Regions from separate parts of the Exiguobacterium sp. s21 genome, predicted to be linked through region 2. Evidence: riboswitches for the same ligand, from Rfam matches in the RefSeq annotation. Region 2 holds a riboswitch; the other holds the start of a gene.

Region 1 (7,880 bases), on a different contig from region 2:
AGAAATTGTAGCTGACGAGACACGCCCGATCACAGCCGCCGTGTTCAACCTCGGTTATTTACCAGGAAGCGACAAGTCGGTCACGACGACGGGCAATACGACCATCGACGCCCTCGAGCAACTGCTCGACGTCATGGCCGTCGGTGGTGTCATCGTCGTCGTCATCTATCATGGCCATGATAGCGGCAAAATCGAGCGCGATGAGGTGCTCGCCTACGTCGAGGCACTCGATCAAAAGCGGGCCGGCGTCCTCCGTTACGGCTTCATCAATCAAATCAATCATCCCCCGTTCATCGTGGCGATTGAAAAACGTGCATGAAAACAGGCGACTCGAGCGAGTCGCCTGTTTTGTCATTCTCGAATCAATTCATAAAAGGTGATGAGCGTCTCCGCGAACTTCGTGTTCAGTCGTTCATAGCCGAAATGCGGGAAGCCTTCGAGCCGGCGAATGTACACTTGATCGCCGCCAATTTTTCGACAGACGTTGAGCGTCAGTTTCACATCGGCGAAGCGGTCGTCCGGCGCATAGAAGCAAGCGAGTGGAAGGCGCGGCAAATGTTTCTTCTCTTCTTGATGCTCGACGATCTCTTCCTCGATTTCCCGGTATTGCCCGTACGTGATCTCACCGAAGCGGGACGACTCTTCGCCTGCACCCATGAACGTCATCATGCCGAGCGGCAAATCCGGACGGAAACGGTCGACCGCACTCGCGACGACTTGTTTCAATCCGCCGATTTGGCGGGACGGATGCCAATCGAACAAGGGTGAGATATACGTCAAACTGCCGAGCGGCACATCGTATTCCTGGAGCAATCGGTTCGTTAACAATGCCCCGAGACTGAAGGCGATGACGTGAATCGGCAGTTTGTACTGGCTCGCCTCGCGTAGCGTGTTCTTGATTAACAGCTTATGGTCTTCCGCCGTCAAGCCAACCGTCTGTCCGGTCACGACGAGAACTTCATATTCGTCACGTAACCGTCCTAAAAACGCCTCGCTCAAGCGTGACGTGAACTGGAGCGGATAGACGATCACGATAACCCCTTTTCGTGATTCTTCTTCGTATGTCATACTGTCACCTCATTTTATTATGTCCATGTTTTTATACTAACAAAAAACATCAGCCGAGACTGATGTTTGTCAGAAAATCCGTCTAGGGTCTTAGCTCGGGTCATAGCGCAAATGAATCAGTTCCATCGGTTGGTCGTACACTTCCTCTTGTATCCGATTCAATTCGATGAACGCCTCATGGTTCAAAAAGGCGATCGCCTGCTCGTTCGAACTCTCGACGTACAGTTCGATCGGTTGAACTTTAAGTTCGCGCAGATGAGACAATAAGGCCGTTCCGAGACCTTGTCGGTGATGGGTCGGATGAAGATAGAGCCGGAGCACTTCCCACGTATCCCCGCGGTCGATCGCATGATAGAACCCGATGACGTCGCCTTCGGCTTCACCGACAATGAACAACTGCTCTTTCGCTTCCTCGCTTGAACTGATGGCGCGGACGATCTCTTCTTGCTGATAAGCCCGTTCCATTACTTTTGAACGAACCTCGTCTTGTTCACTGACCGTTGCGAGCGCAATATCGCGGATGGTGGCGGCATCTTCTGGTACGGCTTCCCTGATCTTCATAACGGCATCCCCCTTTTGGCCAATCTAGTAGTATCATTCCCCATCAGCAAAAAAATATCCTGCCCGCTCATTACTTTTTGATGTCGAAATGAAAGAAGACGTTATTTTCCATTTTGACTAGGGTATAAGAGTATCAATGCCAACTTACAAAAAAGGAGTGTTATTATGGAACCAAAATTACAACATGATCCACAAGCAGAGCAAGCCAATCATCCGAATCGCCAATTTGACTCTGAAGAGTCAAATGGCCCCCGCATCACATTGATGAAAGGGATTCTTTTAGGGGCTGTAGTTGGAGGTGCTCTTGCTCTCCTGAGTTCATCGAATCGTCAAAATACGAAACAATCCCTCTCTACCGCCAAATCGTCTGTCGGTGGGTTAGTAAGTGAAGTCGCCAAAGATCCAAGTGGAAAAGCATCACAAGTAATCGACCAAGTGAAGTCGGCTTCTGGTATTATCCAAGAGGTGGCCACCGACGTTCAAAATGTCTATGAAAAAGTCGCTGGAGAAGTGGATACGGTGAAACAAGACTTAACGCAAGTTGCCGGCACCGCTATGGAAGCAAAATCAGACTTACAATCGATTGGCGAGAAAGTGGTCGAGGCAAAAGACACCGCGCTAGGCCAAGAAACGTCATCTGATTCTTCTTCTAACGATTCTTCTAACGATGATACATCTAAGCAGGATAAAAACCAATCTTAACAAGAAAAAACGACCTTTCTCAGCGAAAGGTCGTTTTTACTGTCTTATGCGAAGCGTTTCGCGCCTTCTTCAAGCACTGCCGCTTTATCCGTTTGCTCCCATGGGAGTTCAACGTCTGTACGACCGAAGTGGCCGTAAGCTGCTGTCTGCTTGTAGATTGGACGGCGAAGGTCGAGCATCTTGATGATGCCGGCCGGGCGGAGGTCGAAGTTCTCGCGAACGAGTTCGACGAGCTCAGTCTCGCTCAATTTGCCTGTGCCGAACGTGTCGACTGCGATCGATACCGGGTGGGCAACGCCGATCGCGTAAGCAAGTTGAACTTCTGCTTTGTCAGCAAGTCCCGCTGCAACGAGGTTTTTCGCTACGTAACGAGCTGCGTACGCCGCTGAGCGGTCAACTTTGGTTGGATCTTTACCTGAGAACGCGCCGCCGCCGTGGCGAGCGTAACCACCGTACGTATCGACGATGATTTTACGTCCTGTAAGGCCTGCATCCCCTTGTGGTCCACCGATGACGAAACGGCCAGTTGGGTTGATGAAGTATTTTGTATCCGCGTCGATAAGTTCAGACGGGATGACCGCGTCGATGACGTGCTCTTTCAAATCAGCTTGGATTTGTTCGAGTGTGATGTCTTCGGCGTGTTGCGTCGAGATGACGATTGTGTCGATGCGAACTGGGTTGTTCGCTTCGTCGTATTCGACCGTCACTTGTGTCTTACCATCAGGACGAAGGTAAGCGAGCGTGCCGTTCTTACGAACTTCTGCCAAACGACGTGACAATTTGTGCGCGAGTGAAATCGGGAGCGGCATGAGTTCTGGTGTCTCTTTTGTTGCGTAACCGAACATGAGACCTTGGTCACCAGCGCCGATCGCATCGATTTCTTCTTCAGTCATTTGTCCTTCACGAGCTTCAAGCGCTTGGTCGACACCTTGGGCGATGTCTACCGATTGCTCATCAATCGATGTGAGGACAGCACAAGTCTCTGCATCAAAACCATATTTTGCACGTGTGTAGCCGATCTCACGAACTGTTTCACGAACAACTTTCGGGATATCCACGTAAGTTGATGTTGTGATCTCACCTGCTACGAGCACGAGACCTGTCGTGACAGATGTCTCAGCCGCAACGCGGGCGTTTGGATCTTCAGCTAAAATCGCATCCAAAATCGCATCTGAGATTTGGTCACAAATTTTATCCGGATGTCCTTCCGTGACGGACTCCGAAGTGAAAAGTCGACGGTTCAAGTTTGCCATTTCGAAAAACCTCCTATAATAAGGGTGATGTGTGGACGGTACTCGTTCCCCTTACGCGTTGCTTTGGGACGGTAATGAAAAAAACCTTTCGCCATGTTCAATGGGAAAGGTTGAATCGTTCTTCCTTACCCTCTTATCGTTCGAAGCTTGCGCTTCGCTTCAGGATAGCACCTTTTCCGAATAACAATGACAAATCGGACGGTTGCTGGGCTTCGTAGGGCCTTGTTCCCTCCACCGCTCAGAATAAGAGTATCCGTTACGAAGACCATCATATAAATGACACCCCGTTCTGTCAAGCGTATCGACTGAATTCGTAAAACTTTTCACGAACTCGCAATAGTTATGTTTGTGAAATATCAAACATTTTTTTGTCGGTTTTCGATTTTGTACTATGACCTGGTACAGAATATGTTAGAATGACAGTGTAAGAAAGCGCTTACTTTAAAGAGTAAAAAAGGCTTGTTTTTGATTAGTATGTCACATATAATAAAAACGTCATACTAATAAAACACGGAAGTATGCGGATTTCATCCACATCTATTTAGGGGAAAGGTGGGATTCAGGATGGCGACAACGCTCCTGAAAATCGAAGAATTAATTAAAGGTGCCGACATGATGCGGAACTTAACGGTTCCAGAATTGGTGGAAGAAGCCATTCGCAACGGGGAAGGCGTACTGACGAAAGACGGGGCTTTATCGGTCAGTACAGGTAAATTCACAGGACGGTCACCGAAAGACAAATTCGTCGTGCAAGATGAAGTCAGCAATCATTTAGTAAACTGGGGTCCGGTCAACCAACCGATCGCAGAAGAGAAGTTCACGGCACTGCTCGATAAAGTTCTCACGCATCTCGAGACGAAAGACAAGCTCTACTATCTCGAGGCGTCTGCCGGGGCTGACGAGCATTATACGCTTCCAGTGCGGGCCATCACAGAATACGCGTGGCACAACTTGTTCGCGAAACAGTTGTTCTTGCGCGAATGGCCGACACAAGGTGCCTTTGATCCGTTCACGGTCATCTATGCACCGAGCTATAAGGCCGATCCGGAAGTCGACGGGACGAACTCCGAAACGTTCATTCTCGTCTCATTCGCCAAACGGACCATTCTGATCGGGGGAACAGAATACGGCGGCGAAATTAAAAAATCGATTTTTTCAGTCATGAACTTCCTGTTACCGGAACAGCACGTCTTATCGATGCATTGCTCGGCGAACGTATCGGACGCCGGCGAGACGGCTCTCTTCTTCGGGCTATCGGGTACCGGAAAGACGACGCTATCGGCCGACACAGAACGTCATTTAATCGGGGACGACGAGCATGGTTGGTCTCCTGACGGCGTCTTCAACATTGAAGGCGGTTGCTACGCGAAGACGATCAACTTGTCGCGTGAGAACGAACCTCAAATCTACGATGCCATTCGATTTGGCTCGTTGATTGAGAACGTCGTCTTGGACGAGGAACGGGCACCAGACTACAAGAACATCTCACTCACTGAGAACACACGGGCCGCCTACCCGATTCAATTTATCGATAACGCGATGCTTCCGTCACGAGCCGGGCATCCGAACACGATCGTCTTCTTGACGGCCGACGCGTACGGCGTCCTGCCTCCAATCAGCAAATTGACGAAGGAGCAGGCGATGTATCACTTCTTGTCAGGCTATACGTCGAAGCTAGCCGGCACGGAGCGCGGCGTGACGGAGCCGCAGGCGACCTTCTCGACATGTTTCGGGTCACCGTTCTTGCCGCTCGCACCGGAACGCTACGCCGACATGCTCGGCACGTTGATCGAGAAACATGACGTCGACGTCTATCTCGTCAATACCGGTTGGACCGGCGGAGTTTACGGCGAAGGATCGCGGATGAAGCTTGCCTATACACGGGCGATGGTGAACGCGGCCGTCAACGGGAAACTCCGTGACGTCGAGACGACGCGCCATGACATCTTCAACGTCGAGATTCCACGCCACATCGACGGGGTGCCAGACGACGTGCTCAACCCACGGGGCACATGGAAAGACGGGGCCCGCTACGACACCGAGGCGGCAGCGCTCGCCCGTAAGTTCCAAGACAACTTCAAACGATTCACGAAAGCGAGTGAGGCGGTCGTCGCGGCCGGCCCAATCATCGTGTAATAAAAAATGACTAGCGCCTAAAACAGGCGCTAGTCATTTTTTGGTGCGACGGCTAACATCCAGTCCATCGCCTCATCGGTCGTCTTCCACTTTTCCCAAAACGGGAGTTGATGAGCGAACGGGACGATCCAAAGTTCGGCCCGCTCCCCCATCCGTTCGGCCACGGCTGTCGCATGGCGGAGCCGCACTTGCTCGTCGTCTGTCCCGTGAATCAATAACGTCGGGGCCTCCCAGTCCTTGTAGAGGGGTGAACGCTCCACGTACGCCTCACGAGCCGCTTCCGGGTCACCCCCGGTCATACGGCGGAGCATTTTCCGCATCGAGCGTTGCTCTTCGTACGTCCATTCCAAATTGGTGACACCCGCCCACGACGTCACGGACGTGAGCGGCCGCTCCGCAGCGAGCGACAACGCCATCATGCCCCCGCGCGAGAAGCCAAGGGCATGAATGAGCGTATCCGTTCGATGGACGCGATCATAAAGAGACAAGACATCCTCTAAATCGGCCCCGCCGAAGTCTTCTTTCCCGCTCCCCCCATGGTTACCACGGTAAACAGGCGCCACGACGTGGAAGCCTTTAGCCGCGAACTGCATCAACCGGGGCAAGCGCACGTCCCCGATGCGTCCTGTTCCGCCGCGCAAATAAAACAGGACGTGCCCGTTCGGTCGCGTCGGCGTGATCGTATAGGCGACGACATCCTCACCATCGCGTGTCGCGTACCAGCCACGGTGGACCGCATAACCGGCATATGGAGGGAGGACCTCAATCCGGTCAAACCATTCGTTTTTCATGTAACACCTTCATCGTTTCCGGGAGCACCCGGTCTTTCATCATGAAACTGTACCGGTTGTTCCGGAGCAGATTCGTTGGCAGTTCTTTCATGAGCACGGCGCCGTCGGTCTCATCGACGGCCGGATGGTCATCGAAGCGCTCGATCTCGGCGAAGTAAATATTTTTGATGACCGTGTCCCCGCGCCCAAGCACGCGGTATTGTCCGAGATAGTGCAGCGTCTTCACGACACCACCCGTCTCTTCATACACTTCCCGAATCGCGGCATCGTCCTCATGTTCGCCAGGTTCGACTTTTCCACCCGGGAACTCGAGCCCGCGCTGCTTATGCTTCGTCAGCACCCATTGATTCTCGTAGCGGGCGACGACCCAGACGTGGAGCGGCGTATCTGAAAATGGATAGTGCGCAAAGCTCAACTCGACTTTATTGTGATAGTAGTCCGTGAATGTCAACATAGTCCATCCCTTTCTTTCCCCTGTCTACTCTCACTTTACCTTGTCTTCCCCCAGTTTCAAACAAAAAAATAGGCCCGCCGGAGCGGACCTACTCAAAATTATTGGTTCAAGCGCTTTTCAAGCTCAGCTTTTTGTTCTTCGTAACCTGGTTTTCCAAGCAACGCGAACATGTTCGCTTTATACGCTTCGACGCCCGGTTGGTTGAACGGGTTCACCCCGAGAATGTATCCGCTCATCGCGCATGCCTTCTCGAAGAAGTAGAACAAGTAACCGAGGTGGTACGGCGTCATCTCTGGCAATTCGACAACGAGGTTCGGTACTTCTCCGTCCGTGTGGGCAAGAAATGTTCCTTCAGCCGCTTTGTCGTTCACGAATTGGATCGTTTCGCCAGCGAGGAAGTTCAAGCCGTCGAGGTCTTGCGCGTCTTCTGGCACGTTCATCGCGTGACGGACGTTCGTGACACGGATGACCGTCTCGAACAAGTCACGACGACCTTCTTGGATGTATTGTCCCATCGAGTGGAGGTCGGTTGAGAAGTCGACAGCCGCCGGGAAAATCCCTTTGTTGTCTTTTCCTTCTGATTCGCCGTAAAGCTGTTTCCACCACTCCGACACGTAGTGCAAGGCCGGTTCGTAGTTGACGAGCAACTCGATCGACTTGCCTTTCGCATACAAGGCGTTACGGACGACCGCATATTGGTACGCCTCGTTCTCAGAGAGCTCTGGTGACGAATAGGCGTTTTGTGCGTCGCGTGCACCTTCCATGAGGGCATCGATGTCGATGCCTGCCGCAGCGATCGGAAGGAGTCCGACCGGTGTGAGGACCGAGAAGCGGCCTCCGACGTCATCCGGGATGACGAACGTTTCGTAGCCTTCCGCATCCGCAAGCGTCTTCAAGGCGCCACGGGCACGGTCT
Region 2 (7,880 bases):
CGTAATACCGGATGGCCGGCATGAGCTTGTCGAGCGGGAACGCCCGGTTGATTTTCATGATTTGCGTCCGTAGCGCGTCGTTAGGCGCATGGAGCGACAGCGCCAAGTTGATGCGCAAATCGAGGTCCGCGAACTTGTAAATCTTTTCGGCAAGTCCGCTCGTCGAGACGTTGATTTTACGCGGGGCGATCGCGAGACCGCGCTCGTCCTTGACGACACGCAGGAAGTCGACCAAGTTGTCAAAGTTATCGAACGGTTCGCCGATTCCCATGACGACGATATGGCTGACCCGGGCCCCTTCGCCGACTTCGTCCAAGTAATGTTGCACGGTCATAATTTGTTCGACGACTTCGCCCGCCGTCAAATCACGTGTCTTCTTCAAGAGACCGCTCGCACAGAAGCTGCAGCCGATATTGCACCCGACCTGCGTCGTCACACAGACCGAACGGCCGTACTTATGTCGCATGAGCACAGTCTCGATATAGTGCCCGTCGTGTAGTTTAAGTAAAAATTTGACCGTCCCGTCGCCCGCCTCTTGTTTGACGAACAGGTCTTGCGTCGAGATGACGTATTCGGCGGCGAGCGCCTCACGCACCTCGGCCCGTACCGAGATGTCCTCGATTTGTTTCACTCGGTCGATGTAGAGCGAGTCCCAGATTTGTCTCGCATGGAAGGCGCTGTATCCCCAAGAGACACACGCTTCTGTCAGCTGATCGAACGTCAGCCCGTATATAGATGGTTTCATTGCTATCTGTCCTTTCTTCAATCCGCATACGTACCATTGTAGCGGACGTGGACGACGGGTGCAACGTTCTTATAACGGTGGAACGGGACGCGAAATATGTCGCTCGAACGCATACGCCAGACGGATCAAGTCACGTTCGGCATAACTCGTCCCGGTGAACGATAGGCCGAACGGCGCCCCACTCGCTTTCAAGCGATATGGGATCGTGATGGTCGGATGCCCGGCTTTTGCCGCCATGTCATAGTTCAAATCGTGAGGCAAGACGAGCGCGTGCAACTGTTGTTCGTTTAATAGGCGGTCGAGTCCGTCCGTCTTGGCGTCACGCACGTCATCGAGCCGACGCGTCAAATAGGCCGCCTCGATGAGACGTCCCGACAATCTTTCCGCCTTTTCGAACGTCTTTTGTCCGTGCGGGATCGTCTCAGGATGTCTGTTGTTCCAGTCCATCAAATCCGACAACGTCTCGTATGGGAGCGTCGTCGTGGCCAGGTACGCCTCGATCCCAAGTTTGAACTCGTGGTACAAAATATCGCCTTGGTCGAGCGTATCATGGGCGGGCAGTTCGACTTCGACAAGGTCGATGCCGCTCTGTTTCAACAGCTCGGTCGCCTCACCGTATAATGCTTGTTCTTCTGCTGATAAATCAGCTTTGACGATCCCGACACGCATCCCGACCGCTTGGCGCTCGTCGAGGCATGTCCGATACGGCGGACCGGCCGGGAGGTTGAGTGTCGCCGGGTCCGCCGGGTCTTCCCCTACCATCGCCTCAAGTGCCCTTACCGCGTCTTCGAGCGTTCGTGCCATCGGTCCCGCCGTGTCTTGCGACCGCGAGATCGGGATGATGCCACTCCGACTGATGAGGCCGACGGTCGGTTTGATGCCGACGATGCCGTTGTGCACGCTCGGATGGATGATCGAGCCGCTCGTCTCGCTACCGACAGCGAGCAGTGTCAGGTTCGCTGCGACCGCAGAGGCCGAACCTGAGCTCGAACCTCCGACATCGAGCTTATCCCCATATGGATTGAGCGCCTGCCCACCGACGCCGCTCCAGCCGTTCGGCATGCCCTCGGTCAAAAAGTTGGCCCATTCGGACAAGTTCGCTTTCCCGAGGATGATGGCCCCGCTCGCTCGCAGGTTTTGGACGAGATGGGCGTCCCGGCCTGCGAAGTGATGCGCGAGTGCGACGGCCCCGGCCGTCGTCTTCATGAGTCCGGCTGTCTCGACATTGTCTTTGATCAAGACAGGAATGCCGAGTAGCGGCAAGCGTAGCCCGCGACGAAATGCCCGGTCAGCCGACTCGGCCTCGAACAAGGCGTCCGGGTTCACTTGAATGACCGCCTTCAGTTTGTCGTTGAACTGGGCGATCCGGGTCAAATAATAGGCCGTCACGTCACGCGCCGTGAACGTTCCTTCTTTATATCCGCGATGGGCGGTTTCGATATCGAGTTCCATAAAATCAAATGTGTCAGTCATATTGATTCCTCCTTTGGTCACTCGATGGTATTCGCTATCGACACATGATTTCCTGTTTTCGTTCGCCAACGAATGTGTAACTTGGTACACTGAAAGAAAAGGGAGGTTACTATGAACCGTTCGTACGTACTCGTCTTATTGTCCGTATTTGCCTTGTTCTTCTTACAGTTATATGCCGGGGACGCCCCGTATACGCTACCGCTCTCCATCGTGCTCGGCATCCTGATCCTCGGTGCCACCTTGCTCCAACTACGGCGCAAGCCTAACCGTTGACGCCGCTTCAAATCTGATGGTATGATGCTGTCACCAACTACATATCGATATCTTGAGTGAACGAGAGACCTGGCTCTATGACTTCACAGCAACCTGCTACGGCAAGGTGCTACTACCAGCAAGGCGATTGCCTTGGCCGATATGACAGAGCGCTCATGTCGATGACATGGGCGCTTTTTTTGGAATGAACATGAGGGGGACTTATTAATGGAAAAAGCAACATTTGCAGGCGGCTGCTTTTGGTGCATGGTGACACCGTTCGAGGAACAGCCCGGCATCGAGTCGATCGTATCAGGTTATACGGGAGGTCACGTCGACGATCCGACGTATGAACAAGTGAAGACGGGGACGACCGGACACTATGAGGTCGTCGAGATCATGTTCGACCCGACGCTGTTCGCTTACGAGCGACTGCTCGAACTGTATTGGATTCAGACCGATCCGACCGATGACGGCGGTCAATTCCAAGACCGAGGCAGTCAATATGCGCCGGCCATCTTCTATCATACAGAAGAACAACGCGTGCAGGCAGAACAGAGTCGCGATGCGCTCGCGGCGAGCGGACGTTTCCAACAGCCGATCGTCACGAAAATTTTACCGGCCGACACGTTATATCCGGCCGAGGAGTACCATCAAGACTTCCATAAAAAAAATCCAGCCCACTATAAAGAGGACCGGAAAAAATCTGGGCGTGACGCATTCATTGAACAAGCCTGGTAAGCGAAAGACGGGTCGTCTGACCCGTCTTTTAGCTTTTAGCGATTCCGAGCATGAATCCAGCCACGACGATGAGGCCGATTCCCATAAAGACGAAGACACGTTCTTTCGTCGTCTTCTCTTCTTTCAATAGATAGATTCCGCCGAGCGTCGCCACGACGACGTTCAATTGCGACAAGGCGAACGAGGTCGCGATCCCGACTTCACCGCTCGACACGAACAGCCCGAAGTTCCCGATTCCCCAGGCGATCCCGGCCAAGATGTTTTTGAACGTCTTCGGATCGAACTTCTTCACGTCTTTCTCACGCAGGCTGAACAACAGCGCCGCGACGAACATACCGACCGACTGTGGCAAGATGGCCGTGATCCCGTCGACCTCGAAATAGTTCGTCAGGACGGCGTACGTCACGTAACCGATACTCGACACGAGCAGAACGAGCAATCCTTTCTTCAAGGCGCCGCTACTGTCGCCGTCTTTGTTCTGCTGATACGACGTCAACGCAGCCCCAATCACGATGAGAACGAGCGCCGAAAATCCGAGCCATAGTTCGGTCGTCGTTTTCCAGTCTCCGAGGACGATGACACCGAACAACGATGTACCGAGAAGCTGCATGCCGGTGCTGATTGGCATCGCCTTCGAGACACTTAAAATTTGAAACGATTGGAACTGTAAATATTGTCCGAGTGCCCAGAATGCGCCGGAGATGAATCCGGTCACGATTGCGAGCGTCGTGAACCCGGGATTGAACACGAGTGCGATGATGACCGCCATCACCATCGCCCCGATTGTCGTCCCGATCAACTGTTGAATCGGCTTCCCGCCGACCTTTGAGACGATGAGCGGGATACTCCCCCACATCAAGGCAGGTAAGAGTGCAAGTAAAATCATTTCCATACATGACACCTGCTTTCGTAATATAACATCATTTGTGATTTTCCCACGTTCAGTGCTGATTAAACTTTGTTCAAAAAAATTAAAAAGAGCCATTGCCAAATGTTTTACTAGGATGATATAATAATTTTCGAACGGGGCATTAGCTCAGCTGGGAGAGCGCCACGCTGGCAGCGTGGAGGTCAGCGGTTCGAGCCCGCTATGCTCCATTATTAAAGTCACCACTCATTTGAGGGGTGACTTTTTTTGCGTCGCCGCTCGGTTTAACTCATCCGCTAGCGGGTAATGATTGTAAGACGTCATTATTCTAAAGGGGGACTTATCATGGACCGAGCCTCTGTCGAAGAGACCATTTTAGCCGTCATCGACTGTATGCGGGCAAGCAATCATTGTTTCTCAAAATGCTTACAAGAAGAAGACTTGTTGATGGTCGCCGAGTGTATCCGGCTGACGAAAGAATGTTCGGAAGTGTGTGCACTCGCCTTGAACGCGCTCGAGACCGATTCGGCTTTCACCAAACCGATTGGTGCACTCTGCGCCCAGGTGTGTGACACGTGCGCCGTCGAATGTGGCCGCCACTTGCACGACCATTGCCAACGCTGTGCCGAAGCATGTCTCCGCTGTGCCGAAGCATGCCGCAACCTCGTGGCCGCATAATCGCTTTTTAGTCTAACGATATGTTAGACTTTTTTTATACTTGTTTTTACGAGAAAGGGATCAATTATGCCACATTCAATTCTTGCCATCGACGTCGAGACGGCGAACCGCGATAGTCGCAGCATCTGCTCTGTCGGCTGGAGCCTGCTCGTCGACGGTGAAATCATCGAAACGAACCAACTGCTCGTCAATCCGGAGGAAGACTTCGATGCCGGCAATATCCGGGTCCATGGCATCCGGCCGAGCGATGTCTGGGACGCCCCAGCGTTACCCGAGGTGATCGAACAGCTCTATCCGACGCTGCGGGATGTCGACCTCGTCATGGCACACAACGCTTCGTTCGATATGGGCGCGTTCAAGAAAGCGATCGCCAAATACGATTTATATACGTTTCCGACGATCGAGTACGGCTGTACCGTCAAGTTGTCGAGAAAACTGTATCCAGGTCTGCCGAATCACAAGCTGAACACGATGGCGGAATATTTGAACGTCCCGTTCATCCACCACGATGCGGCTGAAGATGCTCGCGTCTGTGCCCTGCTCATGCGCGACATGATGCAGAAGACCGGGATCCATGATCCGCGTGAACTGCACCGGTACACATCGGTCAAGCTCGGAAAACTCGCTTATTGAACGATATGCATGCCAGACAGGCCAAGACACACGTCTTGGCCTGTTAGCGTTTAAAGATCCATTTTTTCTGGACATAATAACTGACGACGAATAAGAAGCTGTCGACGAACACTTTGATCCACACCTCACCGTCGCGGATGGCATAGAACAGCGCATAGACGAGACCGGCCGACAGCGCCATCTGCAATCCGACGAGACCGAAGTATTTCGGCATCGCCCGCTTCGCCTTCGAATGGAACACAATTTTCCGATTGACGAAATAATTGAACAGCGATGACAGGATACGGGCCACGACCGTCGCAATCAAGACGTGCGTCGTCTCGAACCACGGATTCAACAAATAGATGAACAAGGCATAGAACCCGATGTCTAACAGAAATGATGCGACCGATGATAATGAATAGGCCAAAAACATGCGATAGATAAGAATCGAGTCGATCACCGGCCGGAAATGGGACGAGGCGTTTTCTGCCACATAGACGGTTTGAATTGGTGTCTGATGAATCGGAACTTGCAATCGTTTCGTGAACGTCAACATGTTCATCTCGAACTCATAACGGTTCCCCGGCACATCAAGCAATTGTTCCGCATACCGCAGCGGAATCGCCCGGAGGCCGGTCTGGGTGTCCTTCAGACGAAGACCGCTGCCGAGCAACATGACGCCGCGCGTCATCTGATTTCCGAATCGGCTCCGGAACGGGATATCGGACCCTGAAAAGTCGCGGCAGCCCATAATCAAATGATGAGGCCAACGTATGCCTTCTTCATACAGTTTCAAGACGTCGGCCGGCAGATGTTGCCCATCCGCATCGACCGTGATGACCCCGTTCGTTCTAGGGAAATGCTGAACGACATGTCGAATCCCGGTTTTCAACGCCGCCCCCTTCCCTTGATTCCGGGTATGCTCGAGCACCGTGACCCATTTTCCGACCTCGTCAAAAATCGGACGGGACGTCTCGGCACTCCCATCGTTCACGACGAACAGATGGACGAACCCTTCTTCTTTCAACTCCCGGACCAGTGTGACGAGCGCTTGATCGGGATTATATGCTGGGATTAATATGACGTAATCATCAAGACGTTCCACGGAATGCATTTGCATCGCCACCCCTCCTTCCCTCCTTCTATACCCAAGTGAGTGAAAAGTGATTCCTCGAACCGCCTCAAACAAAAAACACGATGTCCGAGGACACCGTGTGGTCGATCAACCGATAAAGATGAAGTAAGACGACGCGAAATAGACGAGTACGACGAGAACGGACGGCAAGACGTAGCGGAACTTCGACGTGACATCTTTTCGAAGGACACTGTACATGACCAAGACCGACAAGATCGTGATCCCGATCGCCGTCACCAAGTGTGACGTGGACACATCCGCCAAAATCGAACCGCCTCGGTAGAAGACATCCGACATCGCGATGATGAGCATATTGAAGATGTTACTCCCCAAAATCGAACCGAACGCCAAGTTGACGTTACCAAGCTTCAAGGCGACGAAGACGGCGACCGCTTCTGGGAGCGACGTCGAGGCCGCGATCAAGAAACTGCCGACAAAGCTCGAACCGAGTCCGGTCACGACGGCGATTTGGTCACCTAATACTGAAAGCGCCGTTCCGGCCGCCATGATGACGAGTGCGGCGATGATGAAGCCGATGACCGCGCGCTTGATCGGAATTGAGTCGGTGACGCTGACACCGACTTCTTGCTCGACTTCCCGTTCTGTCGTAGGTTCTTTTGGACGTTGTCCGATATAGTAAATCCCAATCGCGTACAACCCTGCAATCAATAAGGCATCGATCCCGATCCCGAGAATCGTGAAGTCGATGCGGATGACGAGTGCGAGCATCGTCACGAGCGTCAACATCAAACCGAGACTCGCCGTGTAGAGGTGATCCCGACTTGCTTCGTTAAATAGACGCTTCTGACGATAATACAAGTCAAACATCGCCAAGATAAAGATGTTGAACAAGTTCGAGCCGAGCATGTTCCCGATGGCGATGTCCGGGTTATTGATCATGACTGCCGATACGCTCGTCGTCACTTCCGGAAGCGATGTCGCTCCGGCAAGCAACACGGTCCCGACGAGCATGCCGCTCATCGTCGACTTCTCGCTGATGACGTCGGCATACGTCGATAGTTTGATGGCAGCATACACGGTGAGCGCTGCGGCCAAGATGAAGTAAATAAATACCATTTTCCTCTGTCTCCCCTTTTTTCAAAAAATCAAAAAAGACCTTTTTATGGACGCCGAAGAAGCATCCATAAAAAGGTCTCGCGGACTTGGATCAGAAGCTCGATGGACCGAGTGCGTTGCACCGTAGTGACGATCCATCGACCACATTCGTGGTCGCTACTCCCCTTCTTATGTTCACGATGAATATATCACGTTTAAGGTTACTTGACAATCATTTCACTCAAGCCACGTGACGATCTCGTCCGACTGCAATGCCATTCGATACGATAATTCATCGATTGCTTGGAGTGCCGGGA

Evidence for each region. A riboswitch is a leader RNA that binds a small molecule or an ion and turns the genes downstream of it on or off. The one in region 2 is predicted to bind S-adenosylmethionine.
Region 1: linked by a shared signal. The riboswitch ahead of metK (methionine adenosyltransferase) and the one ahead of msrA (peptide-methionine (S)-S-oxide reductase MsrA) in region 2 are both predicted to bind S-adenosylmethionine.

What each region holds. Positions count from the first base shown of each region.
Region 1 covers NZ_JACSLF010000008.1:98,748-106,627, forward strand. Annotated here, with positions in the region: gene mnmM (tRNA 5-(aminomethyl)-2-thiouridylate-methyltransferase MnmM) at 1-319, shown strand, start outside; gene KNP06_RS10535 (alpha/beta fold hydrolase) at 352-1,068, opposite strand; gene KNP06_RS10540 (GNAT family N-acetyltransferase) at 1,159-1,629, opposite strand; gene KNP06_RS10545 (hypothetical protein) at 1,795-2,331, shown strand; gene metK (methionine adenosyltransferase) at 2,376-3,584, opposite strand; SAM riboswitch class I at 3,715-3,834, opposite strand; gene pckA (phosphoenolpyruvate carboxykinase (ATP)) at 4,149-5,720, shown strand; gene KNP06_RS10560 (alpha/beta hydrolase family protein) at 5,750-6,511, opposite strand; gene ytkD (RNA deprotection pyrophosphohydrolase) at 6,492-6,965, opposite strand; gene KNP06_RS10570 (glucose-6-phosphate isomerase) at 7,064-7,880, opposite strand, start outside.
Region 2 covers NZ_JACSLF010000006.1:89,381-97,260, forward strand. Annotated here, with positions in the region: gene rlmN (dual-specificity RNA methyltransferase RlmN) at 1-745, opposite strand, end outside; gene KNP06_RS08855 (amidase family protein) at 815-2,218, opposite strand; gene KNP06_RS08860 (hypothetical protein) at 2,330-2,491, shown strand; SAM riboswitch class I at 2,536-2,636, shown strand; gene msrA (peptide-methionine (S)-S-oxide reductase MsrA) at 2,699-3,211, shown strand; gene KNP06_RS08870 (GRP family sugar transporter) at 3,240-4,103, opposite strand; tRNA gene KNP06_RS08875 (tRNA-Ala) at 4,237-4,309, shown strand; gene KNP06_RS08880 (four-helix bundle copper-binding protein) at 4,425-4,757, shown strand; gene KNP06_RS08885 (3'-5' exonuclease) at 4,824-5,390, shown strand; gene KNP06_RS08890 (bifunctional glycosyltransferase family 2/GtrA family protein) at 5,434-6,492, opposite strand; gene KNP06_RS08895 (sodium:calcium antiporter) at 6,595-7,584, opposite strand; gene KNP06_RS08900 (HD domain-containing protein) at 7,801-7,880, opposite strand, start outside.